DNA from 2 places in the Mesorhizobium sp. P2_C4 genome. Region 1 is predicted to be linked to the other one. Evidence: predicted binding sites of a transcription regulator. Region 1 holds the regulator's gene; the other holds the start of a gene.
The links. The regulator HrcA, encoded in region 1, represses chaperone genes, less so after heat shock. The targets are predictions, from matches to a motif close to GTTAGCACTCNCNNNNNGNGAGTGCTAAC.

Region 2: the regulator HrcA is predicted to act here: its motif matches at 1,589-1,617, upstream of groES (co-chaperone GroES).

Annotation. Positions count from the first base shown of each region.
Region 1 covers NZ_JBFUDT010000001.1:199,323-202,795, reverse strand. Annotated here, with positions in the region: gene AC1DX6_RS01065 (PQQ-dependent sugar dehydrogenase) at 1-1,152, opposite strand, end outside; gene AC1DX6_RS01060 (hypothetical protein) at 1,239-1,436, opposite strand; gene hrcA (heat-inducible transcriptional repressor HrcA) at 1,617-2,702, opposite strand; gene rph (ribonuclease PH) at 2,851-3,473, shown strand, end outside.
Region 2 covers NZ_JBFUDT010000005.1:297,222-300,694, reverse strand. Annotated here, with positions in the region: gene AC1DX6_RS21730 (MFS transporter) at 1-749, opposite strand, end outside; gene AC1DX6_RS21725 (TetR/AcrR family transcriptional regulator) at 877-1,503, shown strand; gene groES (co-chaperone GroES) at 1,681-1,977, shown strand; gene groL (chaperonin GroEL) at 2,042-3,473, shown strand, end outside.

The DNA of each region.
Region 1 (3,473 bases):
GCCGGTGCGGATGCCGCGATTCCACGAGCCGTGCAAGGCGACGAAGGCGTCGCCCTGATAGTCGGCCGGAAAATTCCCGCTGGTATAGAAGGCGATGTTGAGCGGCGCCGAATGCGCCTGGATCAGCACATCGGGGATGGTCGCCTTGCCGGCCAGGTCGGGGCGCTCGCCCTTGTGGCGCGGATCCTCATTGTTGCCGATGTAATACCAGGGCCAGCCGTAGAAGGCGCCGTCCTTCACCGTCGTTGCATATTCGAACGGCACGTTGTCGCCGAGCGCGTCGCGCTCGTTGACGACGCACCACAGCGCGCCATTGGCCGGCTGCACGGTCATGCCCGAACAATTGCGCAGGCCGGTGGCGACGATGCGGCCATTCTTGCCGTCGGGGTCGAAGGCCAGCACATCGGCGCGGCCGTCCTCGGCGCCCCAGGCAGCACCCAGCGGCATTGACTTCGCCCAGGCGTCCAGGCCGCCCTTCGGCCGCTTGCCCATACCCTCGGCGACATTCGAACCGGAACCGACCGAGAGATAGAGCGTCTTGCCATCCGGCGAGAAGGCAATGTCGCGGGTCCAGTGGTGGCTCGAAGGAATGTTGGCGACGACGGTTTCCGGCTGGCCGGAAGCCTTGAGGTCGCCGTCGCGATAGGCAAAGCGAACGACGCTGTTGCTGTTGGCGACATAGATCCATTGCGGATTGTCTCCCTGGGGATAGAAGGCGATACCATAGGGCTGGGTGAGGCCGTTGGCGAAGATCGCTTCCTCGGCGGGTTTGGCGCTGCCATGCGTAAGACGGTAGACGCGAATCTGGCTGGCCCTGCTGTCGGCGACGAACAGATCGCCATTGGGCGCGACGCGCACGACGCGCGGGCTGGCGATGCCCGAGGCGATCATCTCGGCCGAAAAGCCCGGCGCCATGATCGGATTGGCGTCTTCCGGCCGGTCCGCCAGGCCGGCGCCGTTGGATGCGGATTCGGTAGAGAAGGGCGCCTGCAGATCCTCAGGCCGGATCAAGCGCCGCACGCCCGGCCTGTCGTCCCTCCAGTCGCCAAAGGCGGCTTCGCCTTTCAGCAGCGGCTGATCCGCCTCGGCAAATGCCGCCATGGCGAAAAACAAGGCGGCGGAAATGGCCGTCAGACCGGCAAATCGGATCATATTGACCTCAAGGTGGCGTCGAAACGGTTGAACGAACCGGCCCGACAATCGTTCCGCCTCAACGTTTAGCGCGCGGTATCGGCAGCTCAGGTCCCGGCGGCGTAGAAATCATCATCGAGGCGCTTTTCCAGCTGAACCAGATCGGCCGGCAGCGGCAGGCCCATCGCCCGCATTTCCCTCAGCTTCTCGCGCAGCTGTTCCTGCACTTCATGCTGATCCTCCGGCTGGTTGACCATCTCTTCGAGCAACAGGCTGATCTGCGCCTTGATCTCTTCGAAAGCCATTCTTTTTCTCCTTGCGCAGCCTGTTCTTCGATTTGGCACGAGGTGTGTCGAGATTCAGGTCAGGCCGAGCCGAAAACGGTGGCTTCCGAGAACCGGAGCGGAGCGTACTTTTCGTACGTGAGCACCGGAAGCGCAGGAACCCGCCGTTTGCAGGTCGGCATCACAGGAATACCAACACACCTAGCGCAGCATGCGGGAAATAAGCTGCGCCGTATAGTCGACCATCGGCACGATGCGGGCGTAATTCAGCCGGGTCGGACCGATGACGCCGAGAGCGCCGATGACGCGGGCGTCCTTGTCGCGATAGGGCGCGACGACCAGCGACGAGCCCGACAGCGAAAACAGCTTGTTTTCCGAGCCGATGAAGATGCGCACGCCGGAGCCCTCCTCGGCCAGGTCGAGCAGCTGGATCAGCCCGTCCTGCGTCTCCATGTCCTCGAACAGATGCCTGAGCAGCTCGATATCGGCGTGGGCGGTGACGTTTTCGAGCAGATTGGCGCGGCCGCGCACGATGAGACGCGCCGGCAGGCCGCTGTCGGCGCCGGCCCACACAGCCAGGCCCTTTTCGACCAGGTCCTGCGACAGCGTGTCGAGTGCTGCCTTGGTCTCTTCCTTGATGCGGGCGATCTCGACCCGCGCCTCGGCCAGCGTGCGGCCGCGGATGTGGGCGTTGAGGAAGTTGGAGGCTTCATGCAATTGCGAGACGGTGACGCCGGCTGGCAGGTCGATGACACGGTTTTCGACATCGCCGTTCTGCGACACCAGCACAGCCAACGCCTTGGTCGGCTCCAGCTGGATAAATTCGATGTGCTTGAGCGCCACCTCGTTCTTGGCGGTCAGCACCAGGCCAGCGCCGCGCGACATGCCGGACAGCATCTGGCTGGCTTCGGTCAGCATGTGTTCCAGCGTCGCGCCCGAGCCGGAGGCGCGCACCTGCGCCTCGATGATGCGGCGCTCCTCGTCGGAGAGATCGCCCAGTTCCATGAAGGCATCGACGAAAAACCGCAGCCCGGCTTGGGTTGGCAAGCGGCCGGCGGAAATGTGCGGGGCGTAGATCAGGCCGAGATGCTCGAGGTCGCTCATCACATTGCGGATGGTCGCCGGCGACAGCGACGATGGCAGGATGCGCGACAGGCTGCGCGATCCCACAGGTTCGCCGTCCTTCAGGTAGGAATCGACGATGCGCCGAAAGATATCGCGCGAACGCATGTCGAGCGACTGCAGCGCGGGCGACAGCAAACTGGGTTCGGCGACTGCCTTGGTCATTCGAGCCAAAAACCTCCGGCTAAAGGATATAGACTTCACCAGCACCCGCGCAACCCGGTGTCTGTGTCCGGCCATTTTCCTTTGCGCCATGGGCCCCATGCGGTTACAAGCCGGCCACGATTCCGAAAAACATAGGAAAACAGCCTGAATGCGCCCTTCCAAACGCCAATTCGACGAAATGCGCGCCATCTCCTTCGAGCGCGGCGTCTCCAAGCACGCCGAAGGCTCGTGCCTGGTGAAATTCGGCGACACGCATGTGCTGTGCACGGCGAGCCTCGAGGAAAAGGTGCCGGGCTGGATGCGCAATTCCGGCAAGGGCTGGGTGACGGCGGAATATGGCATGCTGCCGCGCTCGACCGGTGAGCGCATGCGCCGCGAGGCCTCCGCCGGCAAGCAAGGCGGCCGCACGCTGGAAATCCAGCGGCTGATCGGCCGCTCGCTGCGCGCCGTTGTCGACCTGCAGGCGCTGGGCGAGCAGCAGATCACCGTCGACTGCGATGTCATCCAGGCCGATGGCGGCACCCGTACCGCTTCGATCACCGGCGGTTGGGTGGCGCTCTACGACTGCCTGCGCTGGATGGAAGCAAGGCAGATGGCCAGCGTCGCCAAGGTGCTGAAAGACCATGTCGCGGCGATCTCCTGCGGCATCCATGACGGCCAGCCGGTCATCGATCTCGACTATGTCGAGGATTCCTCGGCCGGCACCGACGCCAATTTCGTCATGACCGGCAAGGGCGGCATCGTCGAGATCCAGGGCACCGCCGAGGGCGA
Region 2 (3,473 bases), on a different contig from region 1:
AGGCCGACGGTACGTCCATCAATGCCGTATTGCGCGCCAAGCGGTTCGAGAAAGGCCCAAATCGCGCCGAAGAACATGAAGTAGCAGAAGACCGACAACAGCGCGGTGAGCGAAGGGACAGTCAGCACATTGGCCAGATTCTCTTCCTTGGGCAGCTCGGCATAGTCATCAGGCACAACGAAGGCGACCGCCAGCGAGGCGACGCAGACGACGGCAAGGACGATGAAGCCACCGACCGACCCGGCGGCCGGGATGACATAGAGCGCGAGCAAAAGGGCAAGCGCGCATTGCGCCAGGGTCTGCATGGTGACGAAATAGCCGCCGATGCGCTCGGCCCGACGCGAACGGGCGATCAGTTCGGTGGCGACCGCCACAAGGCCCCCTTCGGCCAGCCCGGCGACAGCGCGCACTGATATCAGCAAGCCGGCGCTGACCGCATAGGCCGTCCACAAATTCGCCAGCGCCAGCAGGAGCAAAAGCGCAGCACTTTTCCAGCGCATATTGTGCGCCGACAGCAGCATCGCCACCACCGCCGAACCGATGGCAATGGCGATCATCTCGGCCGTGGCCACCAGAGCCAGTTCGTCGCCGCTGACATGCCCCTCGGTGTAGAGCGCGCCGAGCAGCACCGGTTGCAGCCCGAGGATGAGCAGGCCGACCGAACCGATCCACAACGCCGAGGCAAGCTGGCCGCCGGTCGGGTTGCCGACCAGCCAATCGGCATTGTGCTCAGCGTTTGCTAACGTCACAGGCTCCTCCCCAGCGTCCTTGCCGTGCTTCAAAAAATCTGACAACCTGTCAGCAATCCTCAAAGCTGATACTTGATCATATTTTTTGTCAAGCATGAATTTGGGGCTGCCGCGGGAGATCTGGCGCATGAAAGAAGCAAGCCGGACAGTGACCGAGCCGAGGCGCATGCCGAAGCAGGAGCGCAGCCGGGAGCGCATCGACGCCATCCTGGCGACGACCATGCGGCTGATCGGCGAAAAGGGCATCGACGCCGTCACCATGAAGGAAGTTGGCATGCTGGCGGGCGGGCCGATCGCCACCGTCTACCACTACTTCCCCAACAAATCGGCGATCCTGGCGATGCTCTATGAGCGGTTCTCCGAAGTCAGCCGCATGCGCTTCGGCACGATCATCGCCGAGATTCGCGGGCGAGACGATGTGGTCGCGGCAGCGGACCGCCTGCTCGACGACTATTACCGCCGCGTCGCCGAAGACCCCGCCATCCAAGATCTGCAGAATGCGATCCAGGCCGACAAGGCGCTGCAGCATCTCGACATCGCCGAGACCCGGCAGCAGGCGAAACTGTTCTGCGATCGGGTGGGCCCTCTCCTGCAGCCGGAGAAGCGCGAACAGTTCGCCCGCGTGGTTTTCCTGTTCTTTCAGCTTGCCGGCGGCGTCGTGCGTCTGGCACTGACCCAGGACGAAAAGGAAGGCCGCCGAACCCTCGAGGATTACCGGTCGATCATTCACACCCAGTTGCGGCTGTTTCTTTAGCCAGCGGAAGAACGCGAAATTTCCCACGCATCGAAAGCCCCCCGCGCCTTGACTCTCGCCGGCCGCGCGCCTATTTCAGCGCCACGTTAGCACTCGCCTTTGGTGAGTGCTAACTCATACGTCCGGCGCCGCCGGATGGAGGAACTGTTCTCACCGTTCTCATTCGAGGAAGAAAAAATGGCAAAGTCGAAGTTCCGCCCGCTTCATGACCGCGTGGTCGTTCGCCGGGTCGAATCCGAATCCAAGACCGCCGGCGGGATCATCATCCCGGATACGGCGAAGGAAAAGCCGCAGGAAGGCGAGATCATCGCCGTTGGTTCCGGCGCCCGCGACGAAGCCGGCAAGCTGGTCCCCCTGGACGTCAAGGCTGGCGACCGCATCCTGTTCGGCAAGTGGTCCGGCACCGAAGTCAAGCTCAATGGCGAAGACCTTCTGATCATGAAGGAATCCGACATCATGGGCATCATCGGCTGATTATCGGCCTCACCGTCAACTGAATTTTCGGGCTTGATCCCAAGCCCCTGCCAGGAGCTAAAACATGGCTGCCAAAGACGTAAAATTCTCCCGCGACGCCCGTGAGCGCATGCTGCGCGGCGTCAACATCCTCGCCGACGCGGTGAAGGTCACGCTCGGCCCCAAGGGCCGCAACGTCGTCATCGACAAGTCGTTCGGCGCCCCGCGCATCACCAAGGACGGCGTCACCGTCGCCAAGGAAATCGAGCTTGAAGACAAGTTCGAAAACATGGGCGCGCAGATGGTCCGCGAAGTTGCTTCGAAGACCAACGACATCGCCGGCGACGGCACCACGACCGCGACCGTTCTGGCGCAGTCGATCGTCCAGGAAGGCCACAAGGCGGTTGCCGCCGGCATGAACCCGATGGACCTGAAGCGCGGCATCGATCTCGCCGTTGCCGACGTCGTCGCGACGCTGATCAAGAACGCCAAGAAGATCAAGACCTCGGAAGAGGTTGCCCAGGTCGGCACCATCGCCGGCAATGGCGACTCCTCGGTTGGCTCGATGATCGCGGAAGCGATGCAGAAGGTCGGCAATGAAGGCGTCATCACCGTCGAGGAAGCCAAGACCGCCGAGACCGAACTCGAAGTCGTCGAAGGCATGCAGTTCGACCGCGGCTACCTCTCGCCCTACTTCGTCACCAACGCCGACAAGATGGTTGCGGATCTGGAAGACGCCTACATTCTCCTCCACGAGAAGAAGCTCTCCAACCTGCAGGCCATGCTGCCGATCCTCGAGGCTGTCGTGCAGACCTCGAAGCCGCTGGTCATCATCTCGGAAGACGTCGAAGGCGAGGCCCTGGCCACGCTCGTCGTCAACAAGCTGCGTGGCGGCCTGAAGATCGCTGCCGTCAAGGCGCCGGGCTTCGGTGATCGCCGCAAGGCCATGCTGGAAGACATCGCCATCCTCACCGGTGGCCAGGTCATCTCGGAAGACCTCGGCATCAAGCTCGAGAACGTCGGCCTCAACATGCTCGGCCGCGCCAAGAAGGTGTCGATCTCCAAGGAGAACACCACCATCGTCGACGGCGCCGGCAAGAAGGCCGAGATCCAGGGCCGCGTTGCCCAGATCAAGCAGCAGATCGAGGAGACCACCTCGGACTACGACAAGGAGAAGCTGCAGGAACGTCTGGCGAAGCTCGCCGGCGGCGTTGCGGTGATCCGCGTCGGCGGTGCGACCGAGATCGAAGTCAAGGAAAAGAAGGACCGCGTCGATGACGCCCTCAACGCGACCCGTGCGGCCGTCGAAGAAGGCATCGTTCCCGGCGGCGGCGTCGCCCTGCTGCGCGCTTCGCTGACCATCAAGGCAACCGGCGCAAACTCCGACCAGACCGCCGGCATCAACATCGTGCGTCGCGCTCTGCAGGCTCCGGCCCGCCAGATCGCTGCCAACGCCGGTGCGGAAGCTTCGATCGTTGCCGGCAAGATCCTTGAGAACAAGGGCGCCACCTTCGGCT